2 regions of the Pararhizobium sp. DWP3-4 genome follow, and region 2 is predicted to be linked to the other one. Evidence: riboswitches for the same ligand, from Rfam matches in the RefSeq annotation. Region 2 holds a riboswitch; the other holds the start of a gene.

Evidence for each region. A riboswitch is a leader RNA that binds a small molecule or an ion and turns the genes downstream of it on or off. The one in region 2 is predicted to bind thiamine pyrophosphate.
Region 1: another riboswitch for thiamine pyrophosphate. It lies ahead of thiB (thiamine ABC transporter substrate binding subunit); the one in region 2 lies ahead of thiC (phosphomethylpyrimidine synthase ThiC).

What each region holds. Positions count from the first base shown of each region.
Region 1 is NZ_JAFCXF010000007.1:7,645-14,808, forward strand. Features, by position in the region: gene ACP7E6_RS18485 (M48 family metalloprotease) at 1-1,071, opposite strand, end outside; gene ACP7E6_RS18490 (ATP-binding cassette domain-containing protein) at 1,355-2,077, opposite strand; gene thiP (thiamine/thiamine pyrophosphate ABC transporter permease ThiP) at 2,064-3,707, opposite strand; gene thiB (thiamine ABC transporter substrate binding subunit) at 3,893-4,903, opposite strand; TPP riboswitch at 4,944-5,060, opposite strand; gene ACP7E6_RS18505 (GmrSD restriction endonuclease domain-containing protein) at 5,205-6,779, shown strand; gene ACP7E6_RS18510 (MDR family MFS transporter) at 6,819-7,164, opposite strand, start outside.
Region 2 is NZ_JAFCXF010000002.1:551,187-558,350, reverse strand. Features, by position in the region: gene thiO (glycine oxidase ThiO) at 1-554, opposite strand, end outside; gene thiC (phosphomethylpyrimidine synthase ThiC) at 557-2,392, opposite strand; TPP riboswitch at 2,480-2,618, opposite strand; gene ACP7E6_RS07855 (GntR family transcriptional regulator) at 2,771-3,439, shown strand; gene bioB (biotin synthase BioB) at 3,616-4,647, shown strand; gene ACP7E6_RS07845 (8-amino-7-oxononanoate synthase) at 4,644-5,789, shown strand; gene bioD (dethiobiotin synthase) at 5,786-6,421, shown strand; gene ACP7E6_RS07835 (adenosylmethionine--8-amino-7-oxononanoate transaminase) at 6,418-7,164, shown strand, end outside.

The DNA of each region.
Region 1 (7,164 bases), on a different contig from region 2:
CTGGCTATCGGCCACGCCGTCGAAGCGGATCGCGGTCTCGTTCGGCCCGGTCGCCAGCACTGCCTCGGCCTTGTTGTCGATCTGGAAACCGTTGGGCACATCGAAGCGGATGCCGAGCTTGCCATGCAGGAAGGTCTGGCCGCGGACATAGCCCTCCTGCGGGCTGTCGCCATAAAGCAGCCCGTCGATACCAGCGAGATAATAGTCGCGTCCGCGGTCGCCGACGGACCCTTCCGCGCCGAAGGCGCGGGCATGGCGGCGGGCGAGGTCGACGCGCTGCGGCGCGCTCGGATGGCTCGACAGGAAGTCCAGGCTCTGGTCGCTGTCAGGATCGACCGAGGAGAAACGGCTATAGGCCGCCATCGAATCGAGGAAGCGCGCCGCCGCATAGGGGTCATAGCCGGCTTCGCCGAGCATGCGCACGCCGATGACGTCAGCCTGCAATTCCTGATTGCGCGAGAAGGCTGCCAACCGCAGTTTCCCACGCGCCAAAGCCTGCTTGCCGGCCAGATCGCTCGACAGCACTTCGGAGACGACGCGGCTGGCGATGACCTCGGCCTCTTCGCGCTGCTGCCGCTCGATGCCGTGATTGGCGGTGACGTGCGCCATTTCATGGGAGAGCACGGCTGCCACTTCCGAGGCATCGTTGGCGAGCGCCAGAAGGCCGCGCGTCACGTATAGATAGCCGCCCGGCAGCGCAAAGGCGTTGATGGCGGGCGAGTTGAGGATTGTGATGCGATAGGACTGGTTCGGGTTTTCCGAAACTGCCGTCAGCGCGCCGGTGATGCGGGCGACAAGGCGCTCGGTCTTTTCATCCTGATATTCGCCGCCATAGCTCGCGACGATGCGCGGATGCTCGCGGGCACCGACCTGGGCGCGCGGGTCGTTCTTCTGGACTTCCTCGACGATCTGCGGATTGGACGACGGCGAGACCTTGGGCTCGTAGGTCTGCTCGATCACCGACTGGCAGCCGGACAAAAGCAGGCTACCGAGCAGCGCCGCGACGGCGCGCGCGGACACGCCGGAGCCTGTTCGCGAAACCTGCCTCTGCGTGCCTGTCGTTCTGCTCATCACCTCAGCTCATTTCCAGTCTTCAGGCCAGCCGTGCAAACCGTTCCGGTGTTAGCACGCGTGCAAATTCAGTATTCTTTACAGCCGTATAATTAGGTCGCGCCGTGAGTACGGCAATGACCTGCTGTAACCTATTCGCGCCATGCGTGCCTAGCATACGCCGATAGAAATAGTTGCCCCGTGATATCCCGGCAACGCATGCGGGAGCGCACGCCACCGGACAGCAAAAGCGCCGTCGCATAGGCTGTCGTTCAAATTGTGGCAAAAGCATCGCAGGCGATACTCACCGGCCGAGAAACCGGGCAACAGCTGGAATATCGGTATGATCGAGAAACCGCGCCGTTGGCTCATGCAGGAGAACACGGCCCATGTCGAGAAAAAGCACGCTGTCGGCCAGTGTCCGCACGTCGTCGGGATGATGGGTGATGATCAGGATCGTATTGCCCTCCTGCCGGTGCAGATCGAGGATGAGGCTGCTCATGCCGGCGCGCAGGCCCGGATCGAGTGCGGCAAACGGCTCGTCGAGCAAAAGCACCGGCTTGCGGCGCACCAGCGCTCGGGCAAGCGCCACGCGTTGCCGCTCACCACCCGACAATGTCGGTGGCAGGCGCTTGCCAAAACCCTCCAGCCCCACGCGCAGCAGCGCACCTGCAATCTTCGCCTTCTCCTTGACGCCCAGCTTTAGCGCCGGATCGATGCCGAGACCGATATTGGTGGCGACGTCGAGATGCGCAAACAGGTTGTGTTCCTGAAAGATCACCGATACCGCCCGCTCGGCGGGATCGCGCCCGGCAACATCCTGTGCGAGAATCTCGACCGTGCCGGCATCCGGCGTCTCGAACCCGGCGATCACATTGAGCAGCGTCGATTTGCCGGAACCGGATGCGCCGGTGACAGCGACGATCTGACCCTTGCCGATGGCGCAATCGAAGTGCAGTTCGGTCTGGCCGAACTGCACGCGCACGCCGCTGAGGCGAACCGCAATATCCGTTTTAGGCGGTGACATCTTTACTCCTCACATCATCGGCCCCTGCCCGCGGCGTACCGGCAATCGTCAGCACCAGGCAGACGAGGCCGAGAAACAGCGCCAGCCCCGCCGCATCGGTCGAACGGTAGCCAGCCATGCGGCTGTAGAGTAGCCACGGCAGCGTCACCATATCCTGCGAACCGAACAGCGCCACGGCACCGAGATCGCCGAGCGACAGGGCACAGGCAAAAGACAGGGCCATCAGCAGCGGCCTGCGCAAGCCCGGCCAATCGATCAGGCGCCACCGATGCCAGCCGCCGAGACCGAGGCTGACCGCAAGTTTTGCCGTGCGGGCCGTATGGGTGGCCATCGCGGGCTCCAGCACGCGGTAGACGAAGGGCAGCGCCATCAGCGTGTTGATCAGGATCACCAGCAGCGGTGCAAAACGGGCGATATCGCCGAGCGGCCGCAACAACAAAAACCAGCCTGCCCCCAGAACGACCGGCGGCACCAACAGCACCAGCGACGAACTCGCCGAAATCCCCGCTGCCAGCCCGTGCCCGGCCGCCGCTGGGCGTCTTGGCGAAAGCGCTGCCTGCCGCGCCCGGATCATCAGAGCCGCCAGGAGGACGCAGAGCAGACCCGAAACCAGCGCGATGACGGCACTGGTAAGCAACGCCCGCTGCACCATTGGATCGCTGGCCAGCCGGACGAGGTCGGCGCGAAGACCGGAGGAGACCACCGAGCCGAGCGGCAGCGCAAGAAACAGCACCGCAAGCGCTATCACCAGCCCGTCGCCCACCCGGTCAAACCGGCGGCGGCCATCGAACCGGCGCACTTTGCGCCCGCCGCCATGGCCTTCATCGGCGGTGGGCGTCAGCAGCCGGATGGCAACCAGCAGCGCTGCCGTCACCGAAATCTGCAGCAACGACAGGGCGATGGCGCGCGGAGGGTCGAAATCGAAGCGCAGCGCCTGATAGATCGCCACCTCGATCGTGCTGGCCGCCGGTCCGCCGCCGAGCGTCAGGACAAGCGTGAAGCTGGTGGCACAGAGCATGAAGATCAGCCCGGCGATCCCCGGCAAGAGCCCACGGATCACCGGCCATTCGATGAAGCGAAAAATCGACAGCGGCCGCATTCCGAGATTGGCCCCGGCCAGCCAGTATTCGCCGGGAATGCGCTCGAGCCCGCCGAGCATCAGCCGTGCCGCCAGCGGCATGTTGAAGAAGACATGGGCAACCAAGATCCCCGACAGGCCATAGATACTGACCGGCTGATCGAGGCCAACAGCCACAAGCGCGGTATTCAGCACCCCCTGCCGCCCCCAGATGCCGATCAGCCCAAGAGCCGCCACCAGCGCCGGCAGCCCAAGCGGCAACGCCATCAGCCGGATGATCCAGACACGGCCCGGAAAGACAGCCTGCCGCGCCAGAGCCCGGGCAACAGGGATGGCGAAGACGATGGAAAGGACTGTCGAAAGCGACGCCTGCAACAGCGTGAACCGGGCCACACGCCAGACATAGGCATCGAATACCATGCCGTCATTGGCAGAACCCGGCTCATCAAATGCGAGAAGAGCGGCCGCCGCCAGGCAGACGAACAGCACAATGCCCCCGAGGCACAGCGCCCCGGCGGTCAGTGTCCAACGACGTTCCATGCGGTTGATCATGATGCCCTTATCTCGTTTACGGGCGTCGCCTCGTCCCCTCTTCTCCCCAGCGGGGAGAAGGTGGCCCGCAGGGCCGGATGAGGGGGCCAAACACTCAGAATGTGCCGAACCGCCCCCTCATCGCCTCGCAGTCGCTCGGCACTTCTCCCCGCCGGGGAGAAGTGGAAACGATCGTCCCAGCCCGATCAGTTCTTGCTCATTGCCGCCAGCCACTCGTCGATCCAGGCCTTGCGGTTGGCGGCCACCTCGTCCGACGGCATCAAAAATGTCTTTTCCGGCGTCACCAGCTTGCCGAATGCCTCCGGCAACGGCTCCTTGGTGGCGGCAACCGGCATCATCCAGTTGGTCGTCGGGATGATCGATTGGAACTCAGGGCCGGTGACGAAGGCGAGAAACTGCTTGGCGAGCGCCGGGTCCTTGGCAGCCTTGGTCATGGCAGCCACTTCGATCTGGATGTAATGGCCTTCGGAGAAGGAAGCCGCCTGATAGCGGTCGGTATTTTCGGCAACCACGTGATAGGCCGGCGAGGTCGTGTAGGACAGCACCATCGGCGCCTCGCCCTTGGTGAACAGGCCGTAGGCTTCCGACCAGCCGGGGGTAACGGTCAGCACGCGGTCCTTGAGTTTTGCCCAGGCGGCAGGAGCATCCTTGCCATAGACCGACTTCACCCAGAGCAGCAGGCCGAGACCCGGCGTCGAGGTGCGCGGATCCTCGATGACGATCTTCTGGTTCGGGTCACCCTCGACCAGTTCCTTCAGGCTTTTCGGCGGTTCCTTCATCACCTGTGTGTCATAGATCACGGCAAAATGGCCGTAGTCATAGGGAACGAACGTATCGTCGGTAAAGCCGCCGGGAACCTTGACGGCCAAGGTATTGACGCCGTGCGGCGCAAAGAAGCCGGTCGCCTTCGCCTCGGACACGAGATTGGTATCGAGGCCCAGCACGATATCGGCCTTGGAGGAGGCGCCCTCAAGCTTCAGCCGGGTGAGAAGCTCGACGCCGTCGGCAACGCTGACATAAGACAGCTTGCAGCCGCAGGTCTTTTCAAACGCTTCCGCCACCTTGGCGCCGGGGCCCCATTCGCTGGTAAAGCTCTCATAGGTATAGACCGTCAGCACCTTATCTTCGGCTGAGGCGGAAAACGAGGCCGTAAGGGCAGCAACTGCCGCGAAAAATGGAATGATTGCCTTGCGCATCCGCGCCTCCTTATAAATCCAAAAAATGGGAATAGGGCGCTGGAATGTGCCGTCTAATCCCTCCGCCGGTACAAACCGGATCAGGTTCTTCGGGTTGGCTGGCGACAGCCTCTCAGCCGGACGTCGAGAACGACGAACGGCACCCCGTTAGAGCAAGAGGAGATTTAGACGGCTGGCAAAAAGTTAGCAATAAAAGATTTTTCGGTGTACGTCCTCGATTAAACACTACAACTTAACGGCGCATTCATATGTTCACCTGCTATAACCAAATCCGCATTTTAGAACCCATCGAGGCCTTTAAATGGAATATCAGTCTTACTCGGTCAGAAAATTACTTGACTCCGTAAAGGGAGGAGGAATCAGAATCCCGGCATTCCAGCGGGGTTTTGTTTGGGACATGGATCATGTCGCTTACCTAATGGACAGCATATATAAAAATTATCCTTTTGGTTCCCTTCTATTCTGGCGAACAAAAAACAAGCTCAATGTAGAAAGAAGCTTAGGTCGATTTGATCTACCAGAACCTGAAGAAGATTACCCGGTCGACTACGTTCTTGACGGACAGCAAAGACTAACTTCGATATTTACGGTATTTCAGACGGATTTAAAGCCAAAACAAGACGATAAGTGGATAGATATATACTTCGATCTTTATAGCGAAGGACATGCTCAAGAAAGTCAGTTCTATCCACTTAAAGAGAACGAAGTCGATCCAGGGAAATATTTTCCGCTGAGCGCATTATTTGATTCTGTAAAATACAGAGAGGCGACATCGAGTCTAACTAACGAGCAGATCACACAAGTAGACAGACTACAAGAAAAATTTAAAGAAGTATCGATACCGGTTCAGGTTCTAAAAACGGAAGACCGGTCTATGGTGGCAATTGTATTTGAAAGAGTAAATAGGCTAGGAGTAGAACTGGATACCCTTCAGTTACTTTCTGCATGGACCTGGAATGAAAACTTTGACCTACTTGATAGCTTTAAAAACCTAAAGGAAGAACTTGAGGACTTTGGATTTGAGGGGGTAGGGGAAGATTCCGATTTGATACTACGCTGCACAGCCGCAATATTGAAGGAAGAACCATCTGCGGAAACCCTTCTGGAATTAACAGGACAAGTTGTCCGTGAGGAATTTCCAAGGGTTCGCAATGGAATTAAAGGGGCTATTGACTTCTTGCGCACTCAGCTTCGTGTATATAATTTGAAAAATCTACCATACCCTGCACTACTGATCCCGCTCTCCGTCTTCTTCGCCGAACCAAACGGTAAAGAAGTCTCCTACAATGCAGAGACCTACGACAAACTTAAACGATGGTTCTGGAAGTCATGTTTAGGAAACAGATACAGCAGCCAAACTCGAAAAACAGCAATTCGGGACATCAAAGAGATAAATGCTCTCAAAAATGGCTTCTTATCAAACATAGATTCAATGGAAATTGTAATTGACGGAAACTTTTTTCTAAGAAATGTATTTCGAACAACAACAGCAAATACGAAGACTTTCGTTTTGCTTCTATCAAGTAAATTTCCGAAAAGCCTTATATCAGGAAAAGATATAGACTTGGAACCGGTCTTGCAAGCATACAACAGGTCGGAATTTCATCATATATATCCTAAAGCTGCCTTTAAGGAAATTTCTGAGGAAAAGATAAATTGCCTCGCAAACTTCTGTTTCCTTAGCGCAGCAGAAAACAAGAAGGTTGGGAAGAAAAAACCATCAGTCTATATTGATGAAGTAGGTACAATAGAGAATAAACTTGCAATTCTCGCAACTATATTTTGTGAGACATCAGATTTCAACGATGATTTCGACAGTTTTGTTAATCGAAGGAATCAGAAGATCGTTAAACACGCTCTTAGTTTAATTGAGTAGGTATTCAAGAGGAAGTGTTATGGTGATAATATCTTGACATCATCTTTGCGGCAACCGCACGGCCTTCAAGCTGAGGGCCGCAGTCAGCGCGATCAGCGAGATGCCGCCGGCCGTCAGAAACAGCGGCAGGAAGGCGGCCGTATAGCTCTCGGCTACCAGCTGGCGCGTTGCCTCCGGCAGCGTCGACAGCACCAGCGGCGTCAGCTTTTCGATATCGGCGATGCCTGGGATCGCCGTGGTGCCGCGTGCGAGACCTGCCGCGATAATCGCGCCATAGATCGATATGGCGATCGAGGCGCCGCCCATGCGCGACAGGGTGACGGCACCGGTGGCGGCCCCGACGTCACCGCGCGCGGCGATGTTCTGCACGGCGACGATCGGCACC
Region 2 (7,164 bases):
GTTTGGCGGATGCTGCTTGCCCCGGTGCAATCGACGATATGGTCGAACCCGGCTCCCGGAAAATCCGGGGCAGCGCCGAAATGGAAGACCACGCCCATTGCCGCCAGCCTGCCGGAAAGGCCGGTTATCGCGCGCCTGGGATCGAGATGGGCTTCGTTACGGAAGAAAAGCGCCTTGCGGAACCGGCCGGCGAGGTCCGGCTCCAAGGCTGAGATGTCATCGCCGTCCAGCCAGTCGAAGTTTGATGTCCGGGCTGCGAAACGGTTGAGCTCCGCAGTATCGCGCGGCGGCGCGACGACCAATGTACCCTTGCGGACAACGTGGCCGGGCAGTGCCGCTTCCCACCAGTCAGCCGATTTGCGCCCCAGCGTCACCACCGTTTCAGTCGCGCTTTCGCGCTCGCACCAGGGCGACAGCATGCCGCCGGCAAACCAGGAGGCGCCGCCGCCCGGCCGCGATGACGTCTCCGTCACCTCGACCGCGATGCCTTTCCCGGCAAGTTCATGAGCAACCGTGAGGCCGGCAACGCCGGCCCCCCTGATCAGGACGCGCATGGTCACTCTCCGGCTGGCGGAATGGTGCCGTCCGGGCCGAGCGGCATGTAGAGCGAGCCGCCCGCCTGGAATTTCGCCGCCATCGCTTCAAGCCCTTCCTTCTGCGCCTCGGCGCGGATCTCGTGCGAGATCTTCATCGAGCAGAATTTCGGCCCGCACATCGAGCAGAAATGCGCCACCTTATGGGCTTCCTTCGGCAGGGTCTCGTCATGGAAGGAGCGCGCCGTTTCCGGATCGAGCGACAGGTTGAACTGGTCTTCCCAGCGAAACTCGAAGCGGGCCCGCGACAAGGCGTCGTCGCGCAGCTGGGCGGCCGGGTGCCCCTTGGCAAGGTCGGCAGCATGGGCGGCGATCTTGTAGGTGATGACACCGACCTTGACGTCATTGCGGTCGGGCAGGCCGAGATGCTCCTTCGGCGTGACATAGCAGAGCATCGCCGTGCCGAACCAGCCGATCATCGCAGCGCCGATGCCGGACGTGATGTGGTCGTAGCCGGGAGCGATATCGGTCGTCAGCGGTCCGAGCGTATAAAAGGGTGCCTCGCCGCAGACTTCCAGTTGCTTGTCCATGTTTTCCTTGATCTTGTGCATCGGCACATGGCCGGGGCCTTCGATCATCACCTGGCAGTCTTTCGCCCAGGCAATCTGGGTAAGCTCGCCGAGCGTTTCCAGTTCGGCAAACTGCGCGGCGTCGTTGGCATCGGCAATCGAGCCGGGCCGCAGGCCATCCCCCAGCGAGAAGGTCACGTCATAGGCGCGGGCGATATCGCAGATCTCGTCGAAATGCTCGTAGAGGAAGCTCTCCTTGTGGTGATGAAGACACCACTTGGCCATGATCGAGCCGCCGCGCGAAACGATGCCGGTGACGCGGTTGACGGTGAGCGGGATATAGGCGAGCCGCACGCCGGCATGGATGGTGAAATAATCGACGCCCTGCTCGGCCTGCTCGATCAGCGTGTCGCGATAAACCTCCCAGTTCAGGTCTTCGGCAATGCCATTGACCTTTTCCAGCGCCTGATAGAGCGGCACGGTACCGATCGGAACCGGTGCGTTGCGGATGATCCACTCGCGGATATTGTGGATGTTGCGGCCGGTCGACAGGTCCATGACGGTATCGGCGCCCCAGCGTGTCGCCCAGACCATCTTCTCGACTTCCTCGGCCATCGACGAGGTGACGGCGGAATTGCCGATATTGGCATTGATCTTCACCAGAAAATTCCGGCCGATGATCATCGGCTCGGATTCCGGGTGGTTGATATTGGCCGGGATGACGGCTCGCCCACGGGCAATTTCCTGGCGGACGAATTCCGGCGTCACGTGATCGGGAATGCTGGCGCCGAAATTCTCACCGTCGCGCACCAGTGCACCCTTTGGCGGCTTGCGGCCGAGGTTTTCGCGGATGGCGATGTATTCCATTTCCGGCGTGATGATGCCGGCACGGGCATAGGCGATCTGGGTCACAGCCTTGCCGTTCTTGGCGCGCAGGGGCTGGTTGCGGTGGGGGAATTCCGGTGTCAGCCGTTCGCCGGTGGCAAAGCCGTTGTCTTCGGGTTTGACGTGGCGGCCGTCATAGGTCTCGACATCGCCACGCGCGGTAGCCCAGGCTTGGCGCTGCCGGGACAGGCCGGCGTCGATCGACACGATGTGCGCCGGATCCGTATAGGGGCCGGAGGGATCGTAAACGGTAACGGGTGGTTCGCCAGATGTCGGATGCACGGAAATTTCGCGCATCGGCACGCGGATATCCGGGTAGAGTTCGCCCGGAATATGCACCTTGCGGGAGGCTGGCAACGGGCCCGTGGTAACTGTGGGTGTGATGTTCTTTGCGGCAATAGTCATGGTTGAGGCTCCAAAGTTGGAGACCCAGTCATCAGAGCCGGAATGATGAAAAGACGCCGACGCAAATCCGCAAACGGAATCCGAGTCTCAACAGCGCTTGCACCGTCCCTACGCCAGTATGAACTGGATCAGGTTCAACGGGTCACTGCGCTGCTTGAGGGCGGCAAAGCCACCGATCATGCCAGCAGAATCTCAGCCCCTTGTCGGGACCCCCCTGGTGAATGCGCCGATCTAGCCACAGTTTTGGACGGAGCGTCAAGGGCCGTTTGGCACAGCACCCGGCGTGCGGCTCTCGTTGAGCGCCGGAAGACTGTGAAGATATCCAATGATTACAATCGCGCCCTCGACAGCGCCGCCCCGGCAAATTATCTATAAAACATGACCTCAGCGAGCGAAGACACGATTGCCAGCCGCATCAGCCGCATCCTTGCCGACAGGATCGTCACCGGGCAATTGGACCCGGGCACGAAGCTGCGCCAGGACCATATTGCCGAGGAGTTCGGAACCAGCCACGTGCCGGTGCGCGAGGCCTTCCGCCGGCTGGAAGCGCAGGGTCTTGCGGTCAGCGAACCGCGCCGGGGCGTGCGGGTCGCCTCCTTCGATCTGAAGGAAGTGCGCGAAGTGGCGCAGATGCGGGCAGCCCTTGAGGTTCTGGCCCTTCGGCATGCGGCGCCGCATCTGACGTCCGCCATTCTGGATCAGGCCGAAGAGGCCACCGTGGCGGGCGACAATTCCCATGATGTCCGCTCCTGGGAGGAGGCAAACCGCCGTTTTCACACGCTGATTCTGACTCCCTGCGGCATGCCGCGCCTCTTGGCCGCCATCAGTGATCTGCATGCGGCCAGTGCCCGTTTCCTGTTCGCCAGCTGGCGAACCGAATGGGAAGTGCGCACCGATCACGATCACCGCGCCATCCTGACATTTCTGCGTCAGGGCAATATCGAAAACGCCGCGCCTGTGCTTGAGCGGCACGTACAATGGATCGGCCAAAAACCCGTCCGCAACGCTTCCGGCGCAACCCGTGACGCTTTCGCCATCGTCGGCTGACGTTTTTTTCACAGCTTATTTTCCCTGATTTTGCTCGCTCCCGGCGCGTGCCGCAGCATTACCAAAGCACGTATTACGTGAATTTATCCGGTTTGCATCAAAAAGGCGGTTGCGGTTTTCTGTCCTTCGATAAATTATAGATAATTATTATTTTTAATCTATCGGATGGGTGCCAGATGCTGAGAGATGAAAAACACGCTGATTTCCCTGTTGAAAAGAGCGTTATAGGCGAGATTTCTTATGGGGAAGCTCCCGAAATAGCTCGCTTTTCTCCCGATGACGCAAAAATTATCTATAATTTTCCATTCAACGATTTGCTCTTTCAGGCGCACTCGGTTCATCGGGAGAATTTCGATCCCAACGCTGTGCAAATCAGCCGGCTTTTGTCGATCAAGACCGGTGGATGCGCCGAGGATTGCGGCTATTGCAGCCAGTCGGCACGCTCTCCGACGGGGCTGAAAGCCTCCAAGCTGATGATGGTCGAGAAGGTGCTCATTGAAGCGCGCAAGGCAAAGGCCGAAGGGGCCAGCCGCTATTGCATGGGGGCCGCCTGGCGCAGCCCCAAGGACCGCGACATGGACACGCTGGTGGACATGGTGGCAGGCGTCAAGGCGCTCGGTCTGGAAACCTGCATGACGCTCGGCATGCTGTCGCCGCAGCAGGCAGGCACGCTGGCCGAAGCCGGGCTCGATTATTACAATCACAATATCGATACGTCGGAAGAATTCTATCCGCAGATCATCACCACGCGCACCTTCGCCGAGAGGCTGGAGACGCTCGCCAATGTCCGCGATGCCGGCATGAAGGTCTGCGCCGGCGGTATTCTCGGCATGGGCGAAACCACCGATGATCGCATCTCCATGCTGGTGACGCTCGCCAACCTGCCGGAACCGCCGGAAAGCGTGCCGATCAACATGCTGATCCCGATCCCCGGCTCAAGACTTGCCAATGCCGAGCCGGTCGATCCGATTGAATTCGTCAGGACCATCGCGCTTGCCCGCATCCTGATGCCGCGCGCGCATGTGCGCCTCTCGGCCGGGCGCACGCAGATGAGCGACGAGATGCAGGCGCTCTGTTTCTTCGCCGGCGCCAATTCGATCTTTGCCGGGGACACGCTGCTGACAGCCGAAAACCCGGGCGAGGACCACGACACCGCCTTGTTCCGCCGCCTTGGCCTGAAGCCGATGGACCTGGGACTTTCGCAATGATGGCTCAAGGTCTTGCCCGCTACGAAACCACGCTGGCGGGCCTGGAGCGCAAGGGCAGGCGGCGCATTCTGGTTGACCGGGCCGGGGCCGATTTCAGTTCGAACGATTATCTGGCGCTGGCCGGGTCGGCGCGGCTGGCGGCAGCGATTGCGTCAGCCCTTGATCGCGGCGTGCCGGCCGGTGCCGGCGGCTCGCGGCTGCTGCGCGGCAATCACCCGGAGCACGAAGCACTGGAGGCGGAGGCGGCGGCCTTTTTCGGAGCCGAGCGTGTCCTCTACTTTGGCAGCGGTTATGCCGCGAACACAGCGCTTTTCTCGACCCTGCCCCAGCGGGGCGATCTCGTCGTCTATGATGCGCTGGTGCATGCCAGTGCGCATGAGGGGATTCAGGCGGGCAAGGCGCAGGCAGTGGCCGCCGCCCACAACGATGCCTCATCCTTCGCACAGGCGATCGAACATTGGCGCAGCCACGGCGGAACTGGCCATCCCTGGATTGCCGTAGAAAGTCTCTATTCGATGGACGGCGATCGCGCACCGCTGGCGGAGCTTGCTGCAGTCGCCGAAAGGCACGGCGGTTTCCTGGTGATCGACGAGGCGCATGCGACCGGCGTTTTTGGTCAGGATGGCCGCGGTTTTGCCGCCGATCTCAAAAACCGCGCCAATGTCATCGTGCTGCACACATGCGGCAAGGCGCTCGGCGTTTCCGGCGCGCTGCTCGGCGCAAGTGCCGTGCTCTGCGATTATCTCGTCAACCGGGCACGGGGTCTCATCTATTCGACGGCGCCATCGCCACTGATGGCGGCAGCGGTTCGCCGATCCCTTCACATGCTGGTGGACGAGCCGCAGCGCCGTGCAGATTTCGACGCATTGTGCAGCTTCGCCAATGCCGAGTTGAACGCAAAACTCGGCGTCGCAGGCAGCGGATCGCAGATCCTGCCGGTGCTGATCGGCGATAACGGCCGGGCTGTGCGGATTGCCGCGCGGATGCGAGCAGAAGGCTTCGATATCCGCGCCATCCGCCCGCCGACGGTGCCGGAAGGCACCGCAAGGCTGCGGATCGCCATTACGCTGAATGTCGATCAACCGACGATAGCCCGCATGTTCACCCGGCTGGCGGCCATCATGGCGGAGGAGAAGCCATGATGCGCTTCGTGGTAACAGGCACCGATACCGGCATCGGCAAGACGGTGTTTTCGGCGGCACTGGCGGCGGCACTTGGCGGTTATTATTGGAAACCGGTGCAATCGGGTCTGGATGAGGAAACCGACAGCCAGGTCGTCCACCGGCTTGGCCGCCTGCCGCTCAGCCGTATTCTTCCCGAGGCCTACCGCTTGCGGACACCGGCTTCGCCGCATCTCGCCGCCCGGCTTGATCACGTCGAGATCGAACCCGAGCGGTTGATGCCGCCGGTAACTGATGCACCGCTGGTCATCGAGGGTGCTGGCGGTTTGCTGGTGCCGCTTACCGAAACGGCGGTGTTCGCCGATGTCTTTGCGCGCTGGCAAATCCCCGTCATTCTTTGCGCCCGCACCGGGCTCGGCACCATCAATCACACGCTGCTGTCGCTCGAAGCTTTGCGCCACCGTTCTATTCCGGTCTTCGGCGTCGCCTTCATCGGCGATGAACAGACCGAAACCCAGCGGATCATCGCTGCGGCGGGGCAGGTACGCATTCTCGGCCGCTTGCCGCAGATCGATCCGTTGACGCCCGAAAGCCTCGGTCAGGCTTTCCAGAAAAACTTTCCTCTTTCCTCGTTCGAAGAGAAGACAGCATGAACTCGCCTGTCTGGCACCCCTTCACCCAGCATGCGCTGGAACCCACTCTGAAGCGCATCGTTCAAACCGACGGCGCCTGCCTGATCGATGACAGCGGATCGCGCATCCTTGATGCCATCTCCTCCTGGTGGGTGATCACGCATGGCCACCGCCATCCGGCGATCATGGCGGCCATCCAGGCCGCATGCGCATGCTACGACCAGATCATTTTTGCCGAATACACCCATGAACCGGCGGAAGAACTGGCGCGCGGCCTGCTGCGGATCGCCCCACCGGGGCTTGCGCATGTGTTTTATTCCGACAGCGGATCGACCTGCGTCGAGGTCGCGCTCAAAATGGCGCTCGGCTTCTTTCACAATGCCGGCACCCCGCGCCGCCGCATCTGCGTTCTGGAACACGGCTATCACGGCGATACGATCGGCACGATGTCGGCGGGGGAACGCGGCGTCTTCAACGCGGCTTACGAGCCGATGCTGTTCGGCGTCGATCGCCTGCCGTTTCCGGCGCCCGGCCATGAGCAGGAGACGCTCGATGCCTTTGAGTGTTTCTGTGCAACGGGAGACGTGGCCGCGCTGCTGATTGAACCGCTCATTCTCGGGGCGGGCGGCATGCTCACTTATTCCGCCTCGGTTTTGGCTGAGCTGAAACGGATTGCCGAACGGCATGGCACTTTGTTGATCGCCGACGAAGTGATGACCGGCTGGGGCCGCACCGGCAGTGTCTTTGCCTGCGAACAGGCAGGC